3 regions of the Brevibacillus sp. AY1 genome follow, and region 2 is predicted to be linked to each of the others. Evidence: riboswitches for the same ligand, from Rfam matches in the RefSeq annotation. Region 2 holds a riboswitch; each other region holds the start of a gene.
What was found. Region 2 has a riboswitch for lysine ahead of JZI27_RS11580 (aspartate kinase). Riboswitches for the same ligand answer to the same signal wherever they lie in the genome.
Positions count from the first base shown of each region.

Region 1 (6,589 bases), on a different contig from region 2:
CTTTGCATGTGTATATCTGCTTTGCAGCACTACGCCTGTTTCAACGTACGCGCCAAGAACTCTCTCGTCCGTTCCTGCGTCGGATGATTGAATATCTGATCTGGACTTCCCTCTTCTGCAATGACGCCTTTGTCCATAAACACGACACGATCAGAGACATCCTTCGCAAACTCCATCTCATGCGTAACAATCAGCATGGTGAGACCTGATCCGGCGAGCTCCTTCATGACCTTCAGCACTTCACCGACCATTTCCGGGTCGAGCGCAGACGTTGGTTCATCAAACAGCAGTACATCCGGGTCCATGGACAGCGCCCTGGCAATAGCCACCCGCTGCTTTTGTCCGCCAGATAGCTGTTTCGGTTTGGCGTTGATGTATTTGTCCATCCCGACGACCTGCAAATACTTCATCGCTACCTTCTCTGCCTCTTCCCTGGATCGCTTCAACACTTTTACTTGTCCCACCACGCAGTTATTCAAGACATTGTGGTTATTGAACAGGTTAAACTGCTGAAACACCATACCCAGATGTCTGCGGTAAGCAAAAACATCATGCTTCTCGTCCAAAATGTTATCGCCACGATAGATGATTTGACCGCCACTTGGTTTTTCCAAGAGATTGATGCAGCGAAGAAGGGTAGATTTCCCAGACCCCGAGGATCCGATAATCGTGACGACTTCCCCTTTGTTCACGGAAAAATTGATGTCCCGGAGTACCTGATGGGTTCCATAAGACTTGTTCAAATGCTGAATATCAATGATGGTGTCCATGATCACTCCTCCTTCCCCCATTATCGTGCTTCAAGTTGCTTGTCCGTCATCGTGTAATTCTCTGGTCCATCCAGCTTTCGTTCCAGATAACGAAGTACTCTGGAGACGATCACCGTCATGATTAAGTAAATCGCGCAAGCCACAAAGAACGTTTCAAAATACCGGAAGTTGTTCCCCGAGATCGATTTTGTAGTGAAATACAGCTCCGTTACGGAAATCACGTTCAGTACGGACGTATCCTTGATATTGATGACGAATTGATTCCCCGTTGCTGGCAGGATATTGCGAATGACCTGCGGCAAGACAACGTGAAACATCGTTTGCAGATGGTTCATCCCAATCGCTTGAGCGGCTTCGTATTGGCCTTTATCAACGGAAACAATGCCGCCGCGAACGATCTCTGCCATATAGGCTCCTGTATTGATGGACACGATAAAGACAGCGGCAAACAACCGATCGATATCCATGCCAAAGGCTAAAGCAGAACCATAATAGATCACCATCGCCTGCACGATCATCGGTGTTCCCCGGAAAAATTCAATATAAGTGGAGAATAGGGCATTTATCACTTTCAGACCGATTCGTTTGGCTCCACGTTCCGGAAGTGGAATCGTGCGGATCACCCCAGCCAATAGCCCGATCACTGCCCCCAATATAGTACCGATCAAAGCGATATACAGTGTGGTCCCCGCTCCGCGCAGGAACATGGGCCAGTTTTCAGAAAGTATTCTGACAATCCACTCGAAGCTCATGTTTGTCCTCCATTTCATCTTCCTTTTCTATGCTACTGTCTGCCTGGGAGGCTCTCAGGATCAGTTAAAACCGACTGCACGTGCATGCAGCCGGTTTCTCGACTCTGTTATTGTGCTGCTGGCTGATTCTTGATAGCTTCATCCATAATCTGGGTACGCTCATCTTCAGAGATGCCAGTCAGTGCTTCATTGATTTTTTGAGTCAATTCGCTGCCCTTTTGCACACCTACCGCGATTGCCGTATCATCTTCGGAGGTCTGGAAGCCGTCTTTGAATTCCACCATCACAAAGTTCGGATTCGCTGCTGCCGCACTCACCGCTTCAGGACGCTCAGAAACGTATCCATCAATTACGCCAGATTCCAGAGCAACGCGCATCGCAGGGAAGTTGTCCAGTGCCGGTTGCTGTTCCACACCTTCAATTTGGGGAATCACGGAATAGTGGAAGGTATTTAATTGTGCCGTTACTTTTGCTCCTTTAAAATCTTGGATCGAAGTCGCACCTTCATATTTACTGCCTTTTTTCACAACCATCACGAGGTTGGATTTGTAGTAATTGTCGGAGAAATCAATGGTCTCTTTACGCTCAGCAGTTGGAGACATGCCTGCGATGATGGCATCGATTTTGCCAGAGGTTAAAGCTGGAACCAGACCATCCCATTCTGTTTTCACGATGACCAACTCTTTACCCAAGCTTTCTGCAATTCTCTTCGCGATTTCTACATCGTAGCCACCCGCAAATTCGGAGCTGCCGTCGATTTTTACGGCACCATTGGAATCGTCCATTTGCGTCCAGTTGAATGGCGCATAACCTGCTTCAAGACCTACTTTAAAAGTCGAATCGCTTGCAGCTGCAGGCGCCTCTGCTGGGCTGCTGCTCGAGCTTGTACCGCACCCGGTTAATAGGATCATTGCTGATAGAAAGATAGCGAGAAATGATGATAGTTTTTTCAAGATTGTTCTCTCCTTTTGATTTTTCTGATGATGGTAGGATGACGCTACTAAGATCAACACATTCTTAGAGAAAAACGCAAAAAAGCGACCTGAGAAAGTCTCTGGCCGCACTATTTATATAGTCTTCCCATAAACCTCCCTTTAACCCAAATGAGATAGCTCAACTCAATAAATCGGGGAATTTATTGAGACAGTCCTGCAGCTCTTAACTGCAGACCCAGCAAGTAATACCGAGCATATTACAAGCTTCGGCGACATTTCCTTCTCCCTAGCCTCATCGTTTTCTCGAACTCCACTACGGACTGTTAAATATCGCGCCTCTACCTCACTGTAGAAAGTGAGGTCTTATTAAATTTGTTTATCAGTATACTATCTATCGGGAGAACCGTCAATAACGGAAGGTTTTGGAAAGCATATTCACAAGAAAAACATTTTACGAAACATACAATATGTATGAGGTTTCTTCGAAAAGAGTACAAACACACGGATTCTTTCGTTATAATAAAATGGTAGAATAATCTGAAAACGAAAGGAGGTACCCTCCACTCCATGTCCGACCAACTATCCCGTTTTCCTTACCCCTTCAATAGCGATACGTATCGCTACTCCAACAATTCGGTGCTTCTCGATCCACCGATTGCCATCGAGGTTACGCCGGAATACCTGGAGGAAATGACACTCAAGCGGTCGCTGCTAGCCAATCATCCCAACCGCTGCTATCAGTCACTCCCCCATACGATACCTGCACAATGGGAAATCGCAAGCCTTGTGCTGCATCATCTGCATGAAACCTATCCGGAGGACTTTTCCTTAACGAAAGAGGGAAATTCCTGGACGTTTTCCAACCACAAGCTCAATGAAACGCAGCAATTCGTCTTCGGAGATGTTTCGACGCTTCCCTGGGAGCCACTCGATTTCGTTGGCCGCCATGTGCAGGAGGATTTGATTCTGATGGGACAGCGAGACGGTGATTTATTTCTGGATGCAGGCCAGCTTTGTTTTCCAGCCAACTGGTCGCTCGAATTCAATCTGGGGATGAATTTCGTAGAGATTCACAGTCCGATTCCTGGATTCGCAAATGGGAACCTAGATGAGAAAATTCGCAACTTTATCATGAAGCTGGAGGTTGGCCAACCCTGGGTCCGAAGAAACTGGTCGCTTAATGCAGGCAAAAGGCTGGATGCTTCCCTCGAAACCTTTCACCAGTGGGGACAAATGCGCAAACAGGTCACAGCAGAAAATGCCGGAGAGACGGTGTACTTGCGTGTAGAGGTACAAAAGCTCTTCCGTTTGCCACGAAGCCACGCTGTTCTCTTTACGATCCACAGCTACTTGATCACCTTACATGAACTGGCTCAAAACCGGGCCTATCTGGAACAGCTGTACCATGTTCTGGTAGAGCTGCCCGCGTTTATTGCAGAATATAAAGGGATGAAGCTGTACAAGCAACAAGTCATTCAGTATTTGGAATATGAGCTGCAAAAAGAGAGGGGGTAAAGCATGCAAAAACAGCGATACCTGCTCTTGATGGATGAGACAGGTGAGTCTGCTTCTCATGATCTCAGAAACGAGCTTGCGGCAAGCAGCCTCCCAGTGGAAGTTCATCCTGTCACGTTGGAAAGCTTGCACCAGCCTGAATTGTCCGCACTGCTCTCCAGCCAATGGATCGGTACCTACCTCTATCTGCTTGTCTCATGGCCTCTTTTGGAGCCCTTGAGGCAACTGGCAGAGGACGCCGGATTTTCCGAACAAGAGATGGAATGTCACGGTTTCGGGCCGCACACCAGGCAGGTTTTTTGCTCTGCCTGTCAAAAGATGAACCAAACGGAAGACGAGACGGTCATTTCGTGCCATTTTTGCGGAGAGGAGCTAAGCGTGTCCGAGCATTATTCCAAGCGCTTGCAAGCATTCCTTGGTTACACCTCCATTCGATAATTCCACTTACCGTACCAATTGGCTCATTCCCCCTTTGGGAGCGTACTTCGAAATCAGATAGAATGGGATGGCTGTCATGCAACCGAAAATCCACGTGTTCGTCAAACAAATCATTCAAGAAACGCCTTCCGTGAAGCGATTTGTTCTCGTCTCCAAAGAAGATGCAGACTTGCCTGCCTTCAGTGCGGGCTCTCATATATCCACCTATTTGAATTCGGCTGCGGGAACTTTGGAACGACATTACTCCTTGGTCCAGGCACCCGCCATTACGGATCATTATGAGATCGCGGTTCAACTCCATGCACAATCGCGAGGCGGCTCTGCTTACTGGCATCATCAGGTCTCAGAGGGGACCGAGCTTTACATCAGCTATCCCAAAAATCATTTCCCGCTCAGCTTCCGTGCGAAGCATCACGTTTTTTATGCAGCAGGGATCGGCATTACCCCCTTCCTGTCGATGATGGCGGAGCTGGTCGCCCAGGGACGGAGCTTTGAGCTGCATTATGCAGCCAAGTCCCGGGAGATGTGCGCCTTTTATGAAACCTTGCAGAAAACCTATAGAGATTCCTGTCACTTATACCTTTCTGCTGACCCGGATTCATCACCGATGAAACCAGATGGTATGCGCCAGCAGCGAGTAGGTACGCACGTCTATTTTTGCGGCCCTGAGACCATGGTGAATCAGTTTCAGGAAGCAGCGAGGAGCTATGGGTACCCTCAGCAAAACATTCACTTTGAATTATTTGCGCCACCCGCCCCCATGCTGCGTGAACCCTTTCTCGTGGAGCTTTGGCAAAGCAAGCGGACGATTTCGGTTGGACGCGACCAAAGCCTGCTAGCGGCACTGCTTGCCGCAGGCATCAAATCTCCTTACTCCTGCCGTGTCGGTCGATGCGGCACCTGCGCCGTGGAAGTCTTGTCTGGCGAGGTCGCTCATTATGACTCGGTCTTATCGGAGAAAGAGCGAGCGGCGCAGGATGTGATGATGACGTGTGTCTCTCGCGCCGTACATAATAAGCTGGTTCTGAGCCTGTAGGAGCCTGTCCTAAAAAAACGCCCACTTCTGGTATATTGGCAAGTGTGACCTAGCCATCTACCGAAGTGGAGCGTTTTTCTCTTATTTGATCATCCGCAAAAACGATTTCAAGCGCTCGCTTTTGGGATTGACCAAGACCTCTTGTGGATTTCCTTGTTCCTCGATGAGCCCATTATGCATAAAAATCACCCGATCGGCTACTTCGCGAGCAAACTGCATCTCGTGGGTCACTACAACCATCGTCATCCCTTCCTTGGCCAACTGCTTCATGACCTGGAGCACTTCGCCCACCAACTCCGGGTCAAGTGCCGAGGTCGGCTCGTCGAACAACATGATTTTTGGATTCATGGCAAGCGCTCTTGCAATCGCGACGCGTTGTTGTTGACCCCCTGACAGCTTTCGCGGATACACATCTTGCTTATCTGACAACCCTACTTTCTCCAACAGGTTGACCGCAATCTTCCTTGCCTCGTCTTTGGTCACTTTGTTTACCTGAATAGGCGCTTCCATCACATTCTCCAGAACAGTCATATGGGGAAAGAGATTGAACTGCTGAAAGACCATCCCCACTTCACGCCGAATTTGGCTCACATGTTTCAAGGACTCATTTAGTGGAATGCCATCGATGGTAATGGCGCCACCACTGATCGTTTCCAATCGGTTCAAGCAACGAAGCAGCGTGCTTTTACCTGAACCGCTGGCGCCAATCAACGAGACTACTTCGCCTCGATTGACGATGAGATCAATTCCTTTTAACACTTCCAGGTTACCAAAGCTTTTGTGAAGATCTTTCACCACAATGATTGACTGATTATTGTCACGCTTTGCTTCTACGGCACGGTTGCTCATTGTTTTCGCTTCCTCCTAACGCTCGCTTTGCGACATGCGGAATTCTAACTTTTTCAGGAAATAAGAAAGAAATGTCGTCATGAGCAAATACAGAGCTGCTGCCGTGATATAAAATTCAATAAACGCATAGTTGGTCGCTGCAAAACGTTGAGACACCATCATCAACTCAGACACCGTGACAAGAGAGGCAATCGATGAATCCTTTAACATAGATATCGCTTGGTTGCCCAAGGCTGGAATGCTGACTCGAAACGCCTGAGGCAAGACAATCCTGCGCATGATGGTGGTATAGGT
Region 1 is NZ_JAFLPN010000055.1:7,530-14,118, reverse strand. It holds gene JZI27_RS23060 (amino acid ABC transporter ATP-binding protein) at 30-770, opposite strand; gene JZI27_RS23055 (amino acid ABC transporter permease) at 791-1,522, opposite strand; gene JZI27_RS23050 (transporter substrate-binding domain-containing protein) at 1,630-2,475, opposite strand; lysine riboswitch at 2,624-2,806, opposite strand; gene JZI27_RS23045 (heme-dependent oxidative N-demethylase family protein) at 3,025-3,972, shown strand; gene JZI27_RS23040 (dimethylamine monooxygenase subunit DmmA family protein) at 3,976-4,410, shown strand; gene JZI27_RS23035 (PDR/VanB family oxidoreductase) at 4,487-5,446, shown strand; gene JZI27_RS23030 (amino acid ABC transporter ATP-binding protein) at 5,528-6,295, opposite strand; gene JZI27_RS23025 (amino acid ABC transporter permease) at 6,311-6,589, opposite strand, start outside.
Region 1: it holds a riboswitch for lysine, as region 2 does, so the genes downstream of both, JZI27_RS23050 (transporter substrate-binding domain-containing protein) here and JZI27_RS11580 (aspartate kinase) in region 2, are expected to answer to the same signal.

Region 2 (6,589 bases):
ATGAACTGGCTGAAGTTCTGGGTGCTGCAGTCGGCGCGTCTCGCGGTGCATGCGACGCGGATTACTGCGATTACTCCATGCAAATCGGTCAGACCGGAAAGGTAGTAACACCTGATTTGTACATCGCTTGCGGTATTTCTGGCGCCATTCAACACTTGGCTGGTATGTCCAGCTCGAAAATTATTGTGGCGATCAACAAGGATCCGGAAGCACCGATTTTCCAGATTGCAGATTATGGAATCGTCGGCGACTTGTTTGAAGTCGTGCCATTGCTTACAGCAGAGTTCAAAAAGGTTCTTGTTTAAACAAATAGAGAAGGAACATAACGTCCCGAAGCTCGGGGCGTTTTTTTGTCCGCGGATTCCTACCGCCGCTTTGATCGCATTGAACGTCGTGACGGTAATCATATGATCACGAGAGGGACATCCATCGTTTAAAGCAAACGGGGCAGTAAAGAACGAAAGAATCGGTGATGGACCGTTAGAATAACGCTTGGCAGGACACACTAACGGAAGAGTGCGGAAAGTGTCTGGCGCCGTAGTCATATTGATGCAGGGATGATATACTAAATGTGTGAGGTACTTTTTTCCGTAGGAAGAGATCAAGGAGGTAACTTTCATGGCTATCGTAAATGCATCTGATCAAAACTTTTCCCAAGAAATCGAGCAAGGAACTGTCCTTGTTGACTTTTGGGCACCTTGGTGCGGCCCTTGCAAAATGATTGCACCGGTGCTGGAGCAAATCGACAGCGAAGTGGGCTCCAAGCTCAAAATCGTAAAGGTAAACGTCGATGACAACCCAGAATCTGCAGGTCGTTTTGGCGTTATGTCTATCCCTACACTGATCGTGTTCAAGGATGGTCAACCTGTCGATAAAGTAATCGGCTTCCAACCAAAAGAAGCACTGATGGCGACAGTAGGCAAGCACCTGTAAGGTGACCGATCGGCCATAACGGAAGGCAGAAGCAGCATTTGCATGGATGTGCAAGTGCTGCTTTTCTTTTCCGGGTGATTCCGAACGCCTAATGATTTTCATCAGTTGGCAAACATGATACGATGATGCATGGAACGTATCTGGAAGGAGGGAGCAGCTTTGAACAGCTCCTTGAAAGACAAGTTAGGGGTCTTGCCTGAAAAGCCAGGCTGCTACCTGATGAAAAACGCTGTGGGAGAAATCATCTACGTGGGGAAGGCCAAAGTGCTGAAGAACCGCGTTCGTTCCTATTTTACAGGAAGCCATGATGGCAAGACGCAGCTTTTAGTGAGTGAAATTACAGATTTTGAATATATTGTCGTCTCCTCCGCGATTGAGGCCTTGATTCTGGAGTGCAATCTGATCAAACAGCACAATCCTCGTTACAATGTGATGCTTAAGGACGATAAAACGTACCCATACATCAAGATCACGAATGAAAAGCAACCTCGTTTGGAGATTACGCGCAAGGTATTAAAGGACAAGGCGCGTTACTTTGGACCCTATCCCAACGCTGGGGATGCAGGGGAAGTCAAAAAATTGCTGGATCGCCTGTATCCTTTGCGCAAGTGCAAAACGATGCCGAAGCAGGTATGTCTCTATTATCATCTGGGGCAGTGTCTGGCGCCCTGTGTGTACGACGTTTCTCAAGAGGAAAATCAGCGTCTGGTCGACGAGATCAGCCGTTTTCTTGACGGCGGACATGAAGAGATGAAAAAGCAGCTGACGGAAAAAATGCTTCACGCATCGGAGAACATGGATTTTGAGCGGGCGAAGGAATACCGCGACCAGATCAAGAGCATCGAAGCCGTGATGGAAAAACAGAAGATCACGATGGCTGATACGGTCGATCGCGATATTATCGGCTATGCAGTGGATAAAGGCTGGATGTGCATTCAGATCTTCTATATGAGGAAAGGGAAAATGATTGAGCGTCAGACGACCTCGTTCCCCTATTATGGCGATGAGGCAGAAGATTTTATGTCATATGTGAGCCAATTTTACTATGACAAGCAAAATGTTCTGCCCAAGGAGATATTATTGCCCGAGACCAGCGATCCCGATCTTCTGGCAGAGTGGCTAGGTGTGAAAGTCCATGCTCCCAAGCGCGGTAAAAAACGCGAGCTGGTGCAGATGGCGAGTGAAAACGCACGTATAGCTCTACAGGAAAAATTTGCGCTGATGTCCAAAGACGATGCCCGGACTATCCAAGCTGTTCACAATCTGGGGCATATTCTCGGGATCGGGACCCCACATCGGATCGAAGCGTTTGACAACTCGAATATTCAAGGGACAGAGCCTGTTTCCGCGATGGTTGTGTTTACGAATGGCCGCCCGGACAAGAAGGAATATCGCAAGTTCAAGATCAAGACCGTCGAAGGCCCCGATGATTACGGATCCATGCGTGAAGTGATCCGCCGCCGATACACGCGCCTGCTCAAGGAAAACCAGGAAATGCCTGATCTGATCGTGATCGATGGGGGAAAAGGTCAAATTAGCGCAGCGATGGATGTGCTGGAAAACGAATTGGGTCTGTACATTCCTGTTTGTGGCTTGGCGAAGGATGACAAGCACCGAACAGCCGAGCTGATGTATGGTGATCCGCCTGAAACGGTGGAGCTTAGACGGGACAGCTATGAATTTTACTTGCTGCAGCGAATCCAGGATGAGGTGCACCGGTTTGCGATTACCTTTCACCGGCAATCGCGTTCCAAGACGATGCTGTCCTCCCAGCTGGACGAGATTCCGGGCATTGGCGAAAAGAGACGCAAACAGTTATTTACGCATTTTGGCTCGTTGAAAAAAATGCGCGAGGCTAGCGTCGAAGACTTCCGCCAATTAGGGTTCGGAGATAAGCTGGCACGAGAGATCATTGCTCATCTGAGAAAGCTGGAAACATAATCCAGAATAAAAAGGAATTGAACTGCTACAAGCTCCATGATATAATCCCATTCAAACAGAATAGTTGGCCTCACTTCCCCAAAGGAGTGAGGTAGAGGCGCGAAAACCAAGAGTACCTCCCTGAGATCGGGTGTCTGTGAAGGGTATGGGAAAGGGGAATTCGCCGAAGTGTGAAGAGCGACCCGCTGCTTTTCATGCTGGGCTTGTGTTGAATAAACACAGGACTGTCATCCAGGCAATGTCCGGTTGCTGGATGGAGAGCTATCTCACGGTGTGTCAGTGTGAGTGATGACGGGATATATTCCGATGGTCATCCTTTACTGTCCGCGTGTATTGGGAAGGAGGAGCCGGTATGTCGAAATCATAGACAGCGACAGGTGAGATTCCTTGTTGGTGTCTTTTTTGTACATTTTATATAGAAAACACAGATAAAAAATAGAGAACGATATGGATATGGATACGAGAAAAAGGAGAGAAGTGCCGTGGGATTGATCGTGCAGAAATATGGTGGTACTTCTGTAGGTACCATTGAGCGAATTTTGCGAGTTGCTGATCGGATTATCGCAAATAAAGAAGAAGGTCACGACATGGTGATCATATTGTCCGCGATGGGCAAATCGACGGACGTGCTGGTCGATATGGCCAAGGAGATTACGCCCTATCCCTCAGAAAGAGAAATGGATATGCTCCTGAGCACAGGGGAACAGGTATCGATTGCCCTGCTCTCTATGGCCTTGCACCAAAAAGGCTACGACGCTATTTCGTTGACTGGCTGGCAAGCCGGGATCACGACGGAAGCCATTCACAGCCGTGCTAGGATCAAGGAAATTGACCCGACGCGCATTCGTGCGGAATTGAGCCGTGGTCGCGTCGTCATCGTAGCAGGTTTTCAAGGTATCAGCGACGAAGGCGAAATTACCACCCTGGGACGTGGCGGATCGGATACCTCTGCCGTGACTTTGGCGGCAAGCCTAAAGGCTGACAGATGCGAGATCTTTACAGATGTATCGGGGGTCTACACGGCTGATCCGCGTGTAGTTCCCGCTGCACGCAAGCTGGATCGCATCTCCTATGACGAGATGCTTGAGCTGGCGAATCTGGGGGCTGGTGTCCTCCACCCTCGTTCGGTCGAGGCAGCCAAAAAGTACAAGGTAAAACTGGTCGTCCGCTCCAGCTTTACATCGGAAGAAGGAACGTTCGTAGAGGAGGCTCCCCAAATGGAAACAGGAAGAGTAGTTAGTGGTGTAGCGCATGATGAAGAGGTGGCGAAGATCACGGTAGTTGGCATGCCGGCGAAGGTTGGAACGCTCTCTCGCCTCTTCAATACGCTGGCTGATCATCAGGTTAACGTAGACATCATTATCCAAAGCTCCTATGATGCGGATGTGACCAATATATCCTTTACGGTGGCGTCCGGCGATTTGAAGCATGCGCTGGATACGCTGGCTAAGAATCGGGAAATGCTTGGCTTTGATAAGATAGATCACGAGGAAGGCTTGACCAAAGTATCGATCGTAGGCGCTGGAATGGTGAACAATCCCGGCGTTGCTGCAGAAATGTTCCGCGTGCTTGCCGAACAGCAAATTACGATCAAGATGGTATCTACTTCCGATATCAAGGTATCTTGTGTCATACCTGCAGATTTGACTGACCTGGCCGTGCGCAGCTTACATACGGCATACGGACTGGATGTCGAACAAACGGCTGTCGTATACGGCTTGTAGAAACCTCCCCCCTCTTTATTGTGGAAGAGGGGGTTTTTTCAAGTCATAAGCAGCTAGAAGCACGCGCGAATGACCAAGCTTTTGCTCCCCTGCTCCTCGACTTCCATTTGTACCACTGTCTCCTTGCCCAGCCATTGCTCGATTGCTCCGGCGATCACTCCGCATTCCAATGAGAGGGAGCGGCTGAGACGTTCTGTGGACAGATGAGGGTAGATCGTGTGGGTGAGGCTGTAGCTGATATATTGCGGAGATTCCTCCAGCAGGTCGAGCTGCCCCAGTCCCAGTCTAATGAAGGGCAGGATGATTCCATTGGCCGATTGGATCGGAATCTTTCGTCCCATGTTCTTTCCCATCCAGTAGAGAATCGGACTTTCGCTTTCTCCAAGAAGGGTTTGGGTCAAAGTTTCGCGCAGCAAAAGATAGCCAAGATAGGGCATGTTCATCCTTTCCGCGTGGGCGATGGACGGAGCAGGAAACAAGGCTGCCAGTTGATCGGTTTCTTTCACTCTACTTCCCTCCTGTCTGTACTAGATTATGAGGGTCATGCGTGGTTCATGACACATTCATAGAGAAAAAGGACAGGATTTCAAATCGTTTGTTCTATCAATGGATTTAGTCTATTCATTGTCTTGACGCTCCCAACAGACAGGAGTACAATTGTTTTGGTCAATGTTTTGCCATTCTTTTTTTCGTATTCCGACACATTTTGTCAATTCAGGACAAAGAGTGTGACGGGCGTCCCGTCATGTCTAACGGATAAGGCAATGGGTTAGGATATGAGAGAAGGATCTAGTAAAAGAGCGTTAGATACATTGAAAGGGGGACCATTGTATGGCGAAAGGCCATAGCTTTCTCAGTCACAAGCTTCACTCTCTCTTAGGTTTGTTTCCCATCGGGCTGTTCTTGCTGTTCCACCTGACGGCAAACTATCAAGCAACCCGTGGACCAGAAGAATTCAATACGGCTGTAGGCCTCATTGAAAACGTTCCGTTTCTTCTGGTTCTTGAATTTGTTCTCATTTACATCCCGATCCTGTTCCATGCGGTCTACGGTCTTTACATTGCTTTCCAAGCGAAACAAAATGTAGGGAACTTCGGCTACCTCCGGAACCAATTGTTCCTGTGGCAACGGTTGACAGGTATCATTACGCTTATCTTCATCGTTTGGCACGTGTGGGAAACGCGCATCCAAAAAGCGCTGGGAGCAGAAGTGAATTTTGACATGATGGCTGACATACTTAGCAATCCTGCTATGATCGTGTTCTACGCGATCGGGATTGTAAGCACGACCTTCCACTTCTCGAACGGAATCTGGTCGTTCCTCGTACACTGGGGAATCACCGTTGGACCTCGTTCCCAACGGATTGCAACATACTTTACAATGGCAGTATTCGTAATCGTAACGTTCATCGGCTTGCGCGCGATGTCGGCGTTTATTTCATAGGGATAGGAGGACAAAGTCATGGCAAAAGGTAAACTGATCATTGTCGGTGGTGGTCTGGCCGGCTTGATGGCTACCATCAAAGCAGCAGAAAAAGGCGTTCCCGTCCAACTGTTCTCTCTGGTTCCAGTAAAGCGCTCTCACTCCGTTTGCGCACAGGGCGGTATCAACGGTGCGGTTAATACAAAAGGAGAAGGCGACTCCACCTGGGAACACTTTGATGATACCGTGTACGGTGGCGACTTCTTGGCGAACCAACCGCCTGTAAAAGCAATGGCAGACGCAGCACCTGGAATCATCTACATGCTGGACCGTATGGGCGTTATGTTCAACCGTACACCTGAAGGTCTTTTGGACTTCCGTCGTTTTGGGGGAACCAAGCATCACCGTACGGCGTTTGCTGGTGCAACGACCGGACAACAATTGCTCTACGCTTTGGACGAACAAGTACGCCGCTATGAAGCGGAAGGTCTTGTAACCAAGTATGAATATTGGGATTTCCTCGGTGCGGTACTCGATGATTCTGGAACCTGTCGCGGTATTACTGCTCA
Region 2 is NZ_JAFLPN010000011.1:78,571-85,159, forward strand. It holds gene JZI27_RS11565 (electron transfer flavoprotein subunit alpha/FixB family protein) at 1-305, shown strand, start outside; gene trxA (thioredoxin) at 619-933, shown strand; gene uvrC (excinuclease ABC subunit UvrC) at 1,093-2,874, shown strand; lysine riboswitch at 2,959-3,146, shown strand; gene JZI27_RS11580 (aspartate kinase) at 3,357-4,598, shown strand; gene JZI27_RS11585 (DUF2507 domain-containing protein) at 4,652-5,104, opposite strand; gene JZI27_RS11590 (succinate dehydrogenase cytochrome b558 subunit) at 5,430-6,041, shown strand; gene sdhA (succinate dehydrogenase flavoprotein subunit) at 6,060-6,589, shown strand, end outside.

Region 3 (6,589 bases), on a different contig from region 2:
TGATTGTATTCAATGATTATCAGGTAGCGGGATTGAGTGAAGAAGGCTGGAATTGGGTAAGAAATGACGAGTTTATTCTACCGCCCGACACGCCACTCGATATTGATTTGATCCAAACGACCTTCGGCAGCGGCACAAATATGAATAAAAAAGAGGTTTATCTCGATGGCGTTCTGATGCCGGAATTTTCATCTGTGACAGCTGACAATCAGACCTCATTTCGATGGGAGGTTCCGCGTTTTACGATTCCAGCTGCTCAGTTGTCAGCAGGAGTACATACACTGAGCTTTGTTGTTTCGGATGCAGTCGATACGAAAAGTACGGTACATGTGCGATTCCGTGTCGAGGCGTATAATTTTCCGTTTATTTATCCGGGAGAGCAGGCAGCAGGCGCAAGCATTCCCACCGGTGCAACGGAATCCCTCTTTGGGCAGTACGGCTCCAAGGTGTATACCAGCAACAAATCTGGAACATGGAAACTTGTGAAGAAAAGCTCCAATAGTGAAGTCAATCATTTCACAGGGCAGGTTTTTTCTACGGGAGTGTTACTAGCCGGTGATTACGAACTGACTTTTATACCTGATGATGCGAATTTGTCTCCTTGGCAGATTACGATTCAGGTAGGGCTTCCGTCCCTATACCTTGGAACAGATTCGAATGGTCAGAAGTTATCTGATCGCCAAAAAATCTCAGCTGAATCAGTGCCGGGAACGATTCAGCTGTTTTCATCCGCCTCAGGTCGATGGTGGGTGGATGGTACAGGGCAGACTCTTTCAGGTTCCCAACACATTGATGTGGCGATTCCAGAAAGTCTGAAGGGCATGACCATCTCCGTCACATTCGAACCAGATCAAGATGAGGGAACAGAGCGAGCGTCGAGAAGTGCGACATCCATCCAAATCCAAATACCTGGAGATTCTCAGAGCTGTGATGTGAGCTCAGCGAGAACTACATTGGATGTCCTGGTCCAGAACAATAAATCCTCTTCTTTGCAGGAGGAGCGATCGAATCTGTACTCATCGGATGCAACCGTAAAAATTTATCAAAATCCGATTCATAAGGTATGGGTAGCTACGGCATCGGATCATTTCAGGTTTGGCTCTGGATCAGCAGAAGAAGGGCCTGGAGTTTGGGCGGTGAATAATGTGGTCGTAGACACCTCCTACCTCAACGGGGATCATACAGGTCTGGAATTATCCCGCTACAAAACGGGACGCCATAAAATTAATTACTACAGCAAAGCAAATCCTGAATTGTCTTGGTGTGGCTACATCGAAATTATTGAAGACACGCCACCGACCGCATCTACCCAATCCTGTGAGGTTGGGGACAAGGGGACAGTTCCTACACTAACCCCGATGAAGCTGCGTACGAAGGATGGCAAGGAGTACGCAAATGGTGACAAAATGGTTGTCAACTCTCCTGATGAATTGGAAGAGCTGCAGCTATCGGCCACACATGTAATCAACAAGGGCTTGAAAAAAATCAGGCGGGATAAAGGCAAGAAAGACAACAGATTTCTTTACATCACCAATCTGCAATGGGAGTATGGTGCCGTACCGTATGGGGCGATGTTTGACTTCGGTGACGGTGAGATTTCTGCCAAAAACGAATTAGTGGTGAAGTATAATGGGGAAGTCATCAAAGCGTATAAACCGCGCAAATCAGAGGACTATGAACCGGGCGGATACGATTCCCTTGATCTGGGCAGATTGATTGAACAAGATGGACGAACAGGCGAATATACAGTAGAGGTTGAGAACACCTTAACGTACCGCACGTGCATAATTGTGGAAAGATACAGCGCATATAAAAAGAAAATCGACGATGAAAAAATCGTCCAAAGACTGGTATTCACCGTAGAAGTAAAATAAAGGATAGCGCATGTAAGACCCTTGCTGACGGCGAGGGTCTTACGTGTACCTGGAGGTCATTCGATGACAGAGGAGCAAATAATTATGCTGAAGTCGTACGGTTTTCATGTGGAAGAGGGCATTGTAAAGCATAGGAAGACGGGAGTCGAAATACAGCTGGAGAAAGTAGAGCAGTATGCCCACGCAGATGACTTGCGACAATTCATCGTAGAGCTACTCAGAAACCAATGCTTGTGGAAACGATCGGAATCATAAGGAAGGAGATTGAGTATCCTCGATGGTACGAGCAAAAATCAGATGATCCTCCCATTTACCATTGATTTGTAAATAGTGTAGGGAAAGACCTTCACGACGAAATCCGTTTTTCTCCAACACGCGAATGGAAGGCAAATTATGAGGCATGACGCCGGCTTGTACACGATGTAATTCAGCCGTATTGAACGCAAAGTCCAGTACAAGACCCACAGCCATCGAAGTGTATCCCTTGCCATTCTGGACTTGATCGAGAAAGTAGCCAAGTGTTGCGTTTTGCCAAGCACCACGCACCACATTGGACAATGCGATTCTTCCGATCAGTTGGTCTGTATCGTTCAGGAAAATGCCAAAAGCATATCCGGTCCCGGCTGCAAAATCACGTTCTGCTTGCGCTAGCTGCTCGGTTTGACCTGTGAGTGTGAGATGTGCAGCAGGACGAATGGGTTCAAACGGCTGCAAGAAATGATGGTTGCGCGTGCGGAGGGAGTGCAGTTCGTATGCATCGCTTACTTGCATAGGACGAAGATAAATGGCTTCTTGGTTACGTATGAGCATGATTGACTCTCCTTGATTATCAGACGTGGACCGAAAGTGTACCACAGAATTCCTTTTGTTGTTAAGGAGATTATTCATAAAAGTCTCATCTTCATGCTCGAGAAAGCTGTTGCCACCTGAAGTTGAATTTGGTAGAGTTAAATGAAATTCAATAGATAAATCTAAATAGAGGTGCGCTGACGAAGAGTACATCTTTTCATCAACTACCATGGGGGTAGGAAAAGACGGAAAGGCTGAAGCGCCGAAGCTTTTGCTACACCCCGTAGATAGCAAGAGCTGGGATTGACGTGAAGAACCAAAATCCTGTCATTGAAGGCATAGGGCCTTTTTTGGAGTGCTATTTACGATTTGCTGGCGAGAAATCAAAAGCAATGAGATAGCATGTGCACTCATTGCTTTTTTACATGCTTTTTAATCAAAAGGAGGATTTTACCCATGAACATGATGAATGCCCATGAAATTATCGCGTTTATTCAGAAAAGCGAAAAGAAAACCCCTGTGAAGCTCTACATAAAAGGAGAACTGGAAGGCATCGATTTTGGTGTGAACTCCAAAGCGTTCATTACGGGAAATACAGGTGTGGTGTTTGGTGAATGGAAAGATCTCGAGCCTGTATTGACTCAGCACGCCGAAAAAATTGAAGACTACGTGGTGGAAAACGATCGCCGCAACTCCGCTATTCCACTTTTGGACATGAAAGGTATTCAAGCACGTATCGAGCCAGGAGCGATCATTCGTGATCAGGTTACCATCGGTAATAATGCCGTCATTATGATGGGCGCATCCATTAACATTGGAGCCGTTATTGGCGAAGGTACCATGATTGATATGAATGCTGTTGTAGGTGGACGTGGAACGATTGGTAAAAACTGCCACGTCGGTGCGGGCGCTGTCATCGCGGGTGTTGTAGAGCCACCATCTGCTACACCGGTAATCATCGAGGATGACGTTTTGATCGGCGCCAATGCGGTGATCCTGGAAGGCGTTCGCGTTGGTACAGGCTCGGTAGTAGCTGCTGGAGCTATCGTCATTGATGATGTACCACCAAACGTGGTAGTAGCGGGAACTCCTGCACGCGTGATCAAGCAAATCGATGACAAAACACGCTCCAAAACCGAAATCATGCAAGAGCTGCGTCAGCTCTAAGGGAGAGTTGACTCATGGACTGGCGTTCGCTCGATGAACAATACATCATCTCAACCTATAAACGCTTGCCGATCGCAATTGCCAAGGGTGAGGGCAACTACCTGTACGACACCACAGGGAAAAGCTATCTAGACCTGTTTACTGGGCTTGCTGTTAACGTGCTTGGTCATTCTCATCCAAAAATTGTGGAGGCGCTCAAAGAACAGGGCACGCAATTCTTGCACATCTCCAATATCTTCCTCAATCAGCCTGCTATCAAACTGGCAAAACGTTTGGTGGACGCGACAATCCCGGGAAAGGTCTTTTTCAGCAACTCGGGAGCGGAGGCGACAGAGGCAGCCATCAAGCTCATCCATAAATGGTCGAAAACCGATGGAGCAGGAAGAGACGGGATTGTCGTCCTGCGCAACAGCTTTCATGGCCGGACGTTGGGGGCGGTTCGCCTCACGCGACAAGCTCATGTGTATCAGGATTTCCCGCAACCTTCCTTTCCTGTCTATGAGCTGGAGGTTGGGGACATAGACGGCTTGCGAGCGATCTGCAAAAACGAGAAGCCTGCTGCTGTTTTGATGGAGCCGGTACTTGGTTCTGGCGGTGTAATTCCGTTATCTGAGGACTTTCTGCGCGACGTAGCCGCAGTCTGTCAGGAAGAAGGCATGTTGCTTGCGATGGACGAGATCCAGACAGGGATGGGGAGAACTGGAAAGCTGTTTGCTTACCAGCACGCAGGCATTACACCAGACCTGATTTTGTTTGCAAAAGGCGTCGGGGGAGGACTTCCTTTGGGGGGCGTGATCGCTGGTCCGAGACTGATGAACCAGTTCAAACCGGGTGACCACGGTACCACCTTTGCTCCTTCGCCACTATCCGCTGCCCTGGGGAACGCGGTCATGGATGAATGGACAGATCCTGCTTTTGCCTCCCATGTGGAGGAAGTGATTGAATACTTGTGGAGCAGCTTGGCCAGCTTGCAGGAGCGCTTGCCAGAGCAGCTGCAGGCATTGCGTGGCAAAGGGATGATGGTGGGAATTCCGCTGAGTGTGTCTCCGGAGGAAGCCAGTCGCTTGCAACAAAATCTTCTGGAGGACGGAATTTTGGTCGATATTACGCAAAAAACGATTGTCCGCCTTCTGCCTCCATTAACCTTGACCAAAGAGGATGTCGATTTCTTCCTTGGTGTTTTCACGCGACATTTGAACGCGATTTCTGCCAAGGAGGCGTAACGGATGAGTACCTCTGCCTTTGTTCAGATCCGGAGGGATTTGCACCAGATTCCCGAGCCGGGTTTTCAGGAGGTCAAGACACAGCGCTACATTCTTGACTATCTGAATAGCCTTCCACAAGAGCGCATGCAGATCAAGACGTGGCGTACCGGAGTTTTGGTTCGTGTGAGCGGGACGAACCCGCAGCGTACGATTGCCTGGCGCACGGACATGGATGGCCTGCCGATTTACGAGGAGACCTCTTATCCGTTCCGCTCCTTGCATGAGGGGTATATGCACGCATGTGGTCACGATATGCACATGGCCATTGCGCTTGGTCTCTTGACCCATTTTGTTCACCATCCGATCTCTGACGACTTGCTGTTCGTTTTTCAGCCGGCGGAAGAAGGGCCTGGTGGAGCAGAGCCGATGATGCAAAGTGAGGAATTCGCCGCTTGGAGACCTGATTGCATCTTTGCCTTGCATATTGCTCCCGAGTATCCAGTAGGGCATATCGCTACCAAACCGGGTATTCTATTCGCCAACACTTCAGAATTGTTCGTTGATCTGCTTGGCAAGGGCGGCCATGCTGCGTTTCCGCACAAGACCAATGACATGGTGGTCGCTGCGAGCCATCTGGTGACACAATTGCAGTCGGTCGTAGCACGCAATATCGATCCACTCGATTCCGCAGTGATTACGATTGGCAAGATCGTGGGCGGCACCAAACAGAACATCATTGCGGAAAAAGGCAGACTCGAAGGAACGATCCGTACGTTCTCGATGGAATCCATGATTCGTGTCAAAGGCCGGATTGAGGCACTCGTAAAAGGCATCGAGGCAGGATTTGAATGTTCTGCGGAAATTGATTACGGATGCGGCTATTGTCAAGTCTATAATGAAGAAAGCTTGACCGAAGCGTTTATGGAATGGGTACAGGATGCTTGTCCAGACATTACATTGATCCACTGTTCGGAAGCTATGACGGGTGAAGATTTTGGCTATTTCCTGTCAGAGATACCAGGTTTTTTATTCTGGCTGGGGGTCAATACTCCATTTGGGCTGCACCATGCGAAGATCGAGCCGAATGAAGAGGCAATCGATGTGGCGATTCGGACTGTGTCTCGTTATTTTGTGTGGCTCTCTTCACAGCCAATAAAAGCATAATCAGTGAGGGTAAGAGCGTCTCTACAGGGGGATGCTCTTTTTTTGTTCATGATCCTTTGAAATTATTCACAAAACCCTGTGCATAAGTCTTTGTGCCTATTATCCAGAGGGCTGTGGATAGTGTGGATATTGTTGAAAAAATTTATGAAGATGCCACAACTATTTGCGTGTTTGGGCGTCTTATATATTGGGTAACATTTTCGGAATAATACGCGCAGTTGCGCACTCATATTGGAGGATTGTGGAATGAAAAAAGTATGGTTATCTGCCTTGATGGTACTGGCGGTAGCGGGTGTAGGGAGCAGCGCTGCGGTGGGAGAAGGGGAAATGCGTGTATTCCTTGGTGGTGAGCGAGTTGCCAACAATTTGCCGGCTTCCTCAGCTGAACCA
Region 3 is NZ_JAFLPN010000005.1:33,870-40,458, reverse strand. It holds gene JZI27_RS06980 (hypothetical protein) at 1-1,874, shown strand, start outside; gene JZI27_RS06975 (hypothetical protein) at 1,938-2,129, shown strand; gene JZI27_RS06970 (GNAT family N-acetyltransferase) at 2,124-2,684, opposite strand; lysine riboswitch at 2,843-3,032, shown strand; gene dapD (2,3,4,5-tetrahydropyridine-2,6-dicarboxylate N-acetyltransferase) at 3,120-3,830, shown strand; gene JZI27_RS06960 (aspartate aminotransferase family protein) at 3,845-5,053, shown strand; gene JZI27_RS06955 (N-acetyldiaminopimelate deacetylase) at 5,057-6,199, shown strand; gene JZI27_RS06950 (hypothetical protein) at 6,446-6,589, shown strand, end outside.
Region 3: it holds a riboswitch for lysine, as region 2 does, so the genes downstream of both, dapD (2,3,4,5-tetrahydropyridine-2,6-dicarboxylate N-acetyltransferase) here and JZI27_RS11580 (aspartate kinase) in region 2, are expected to answer to the same signal.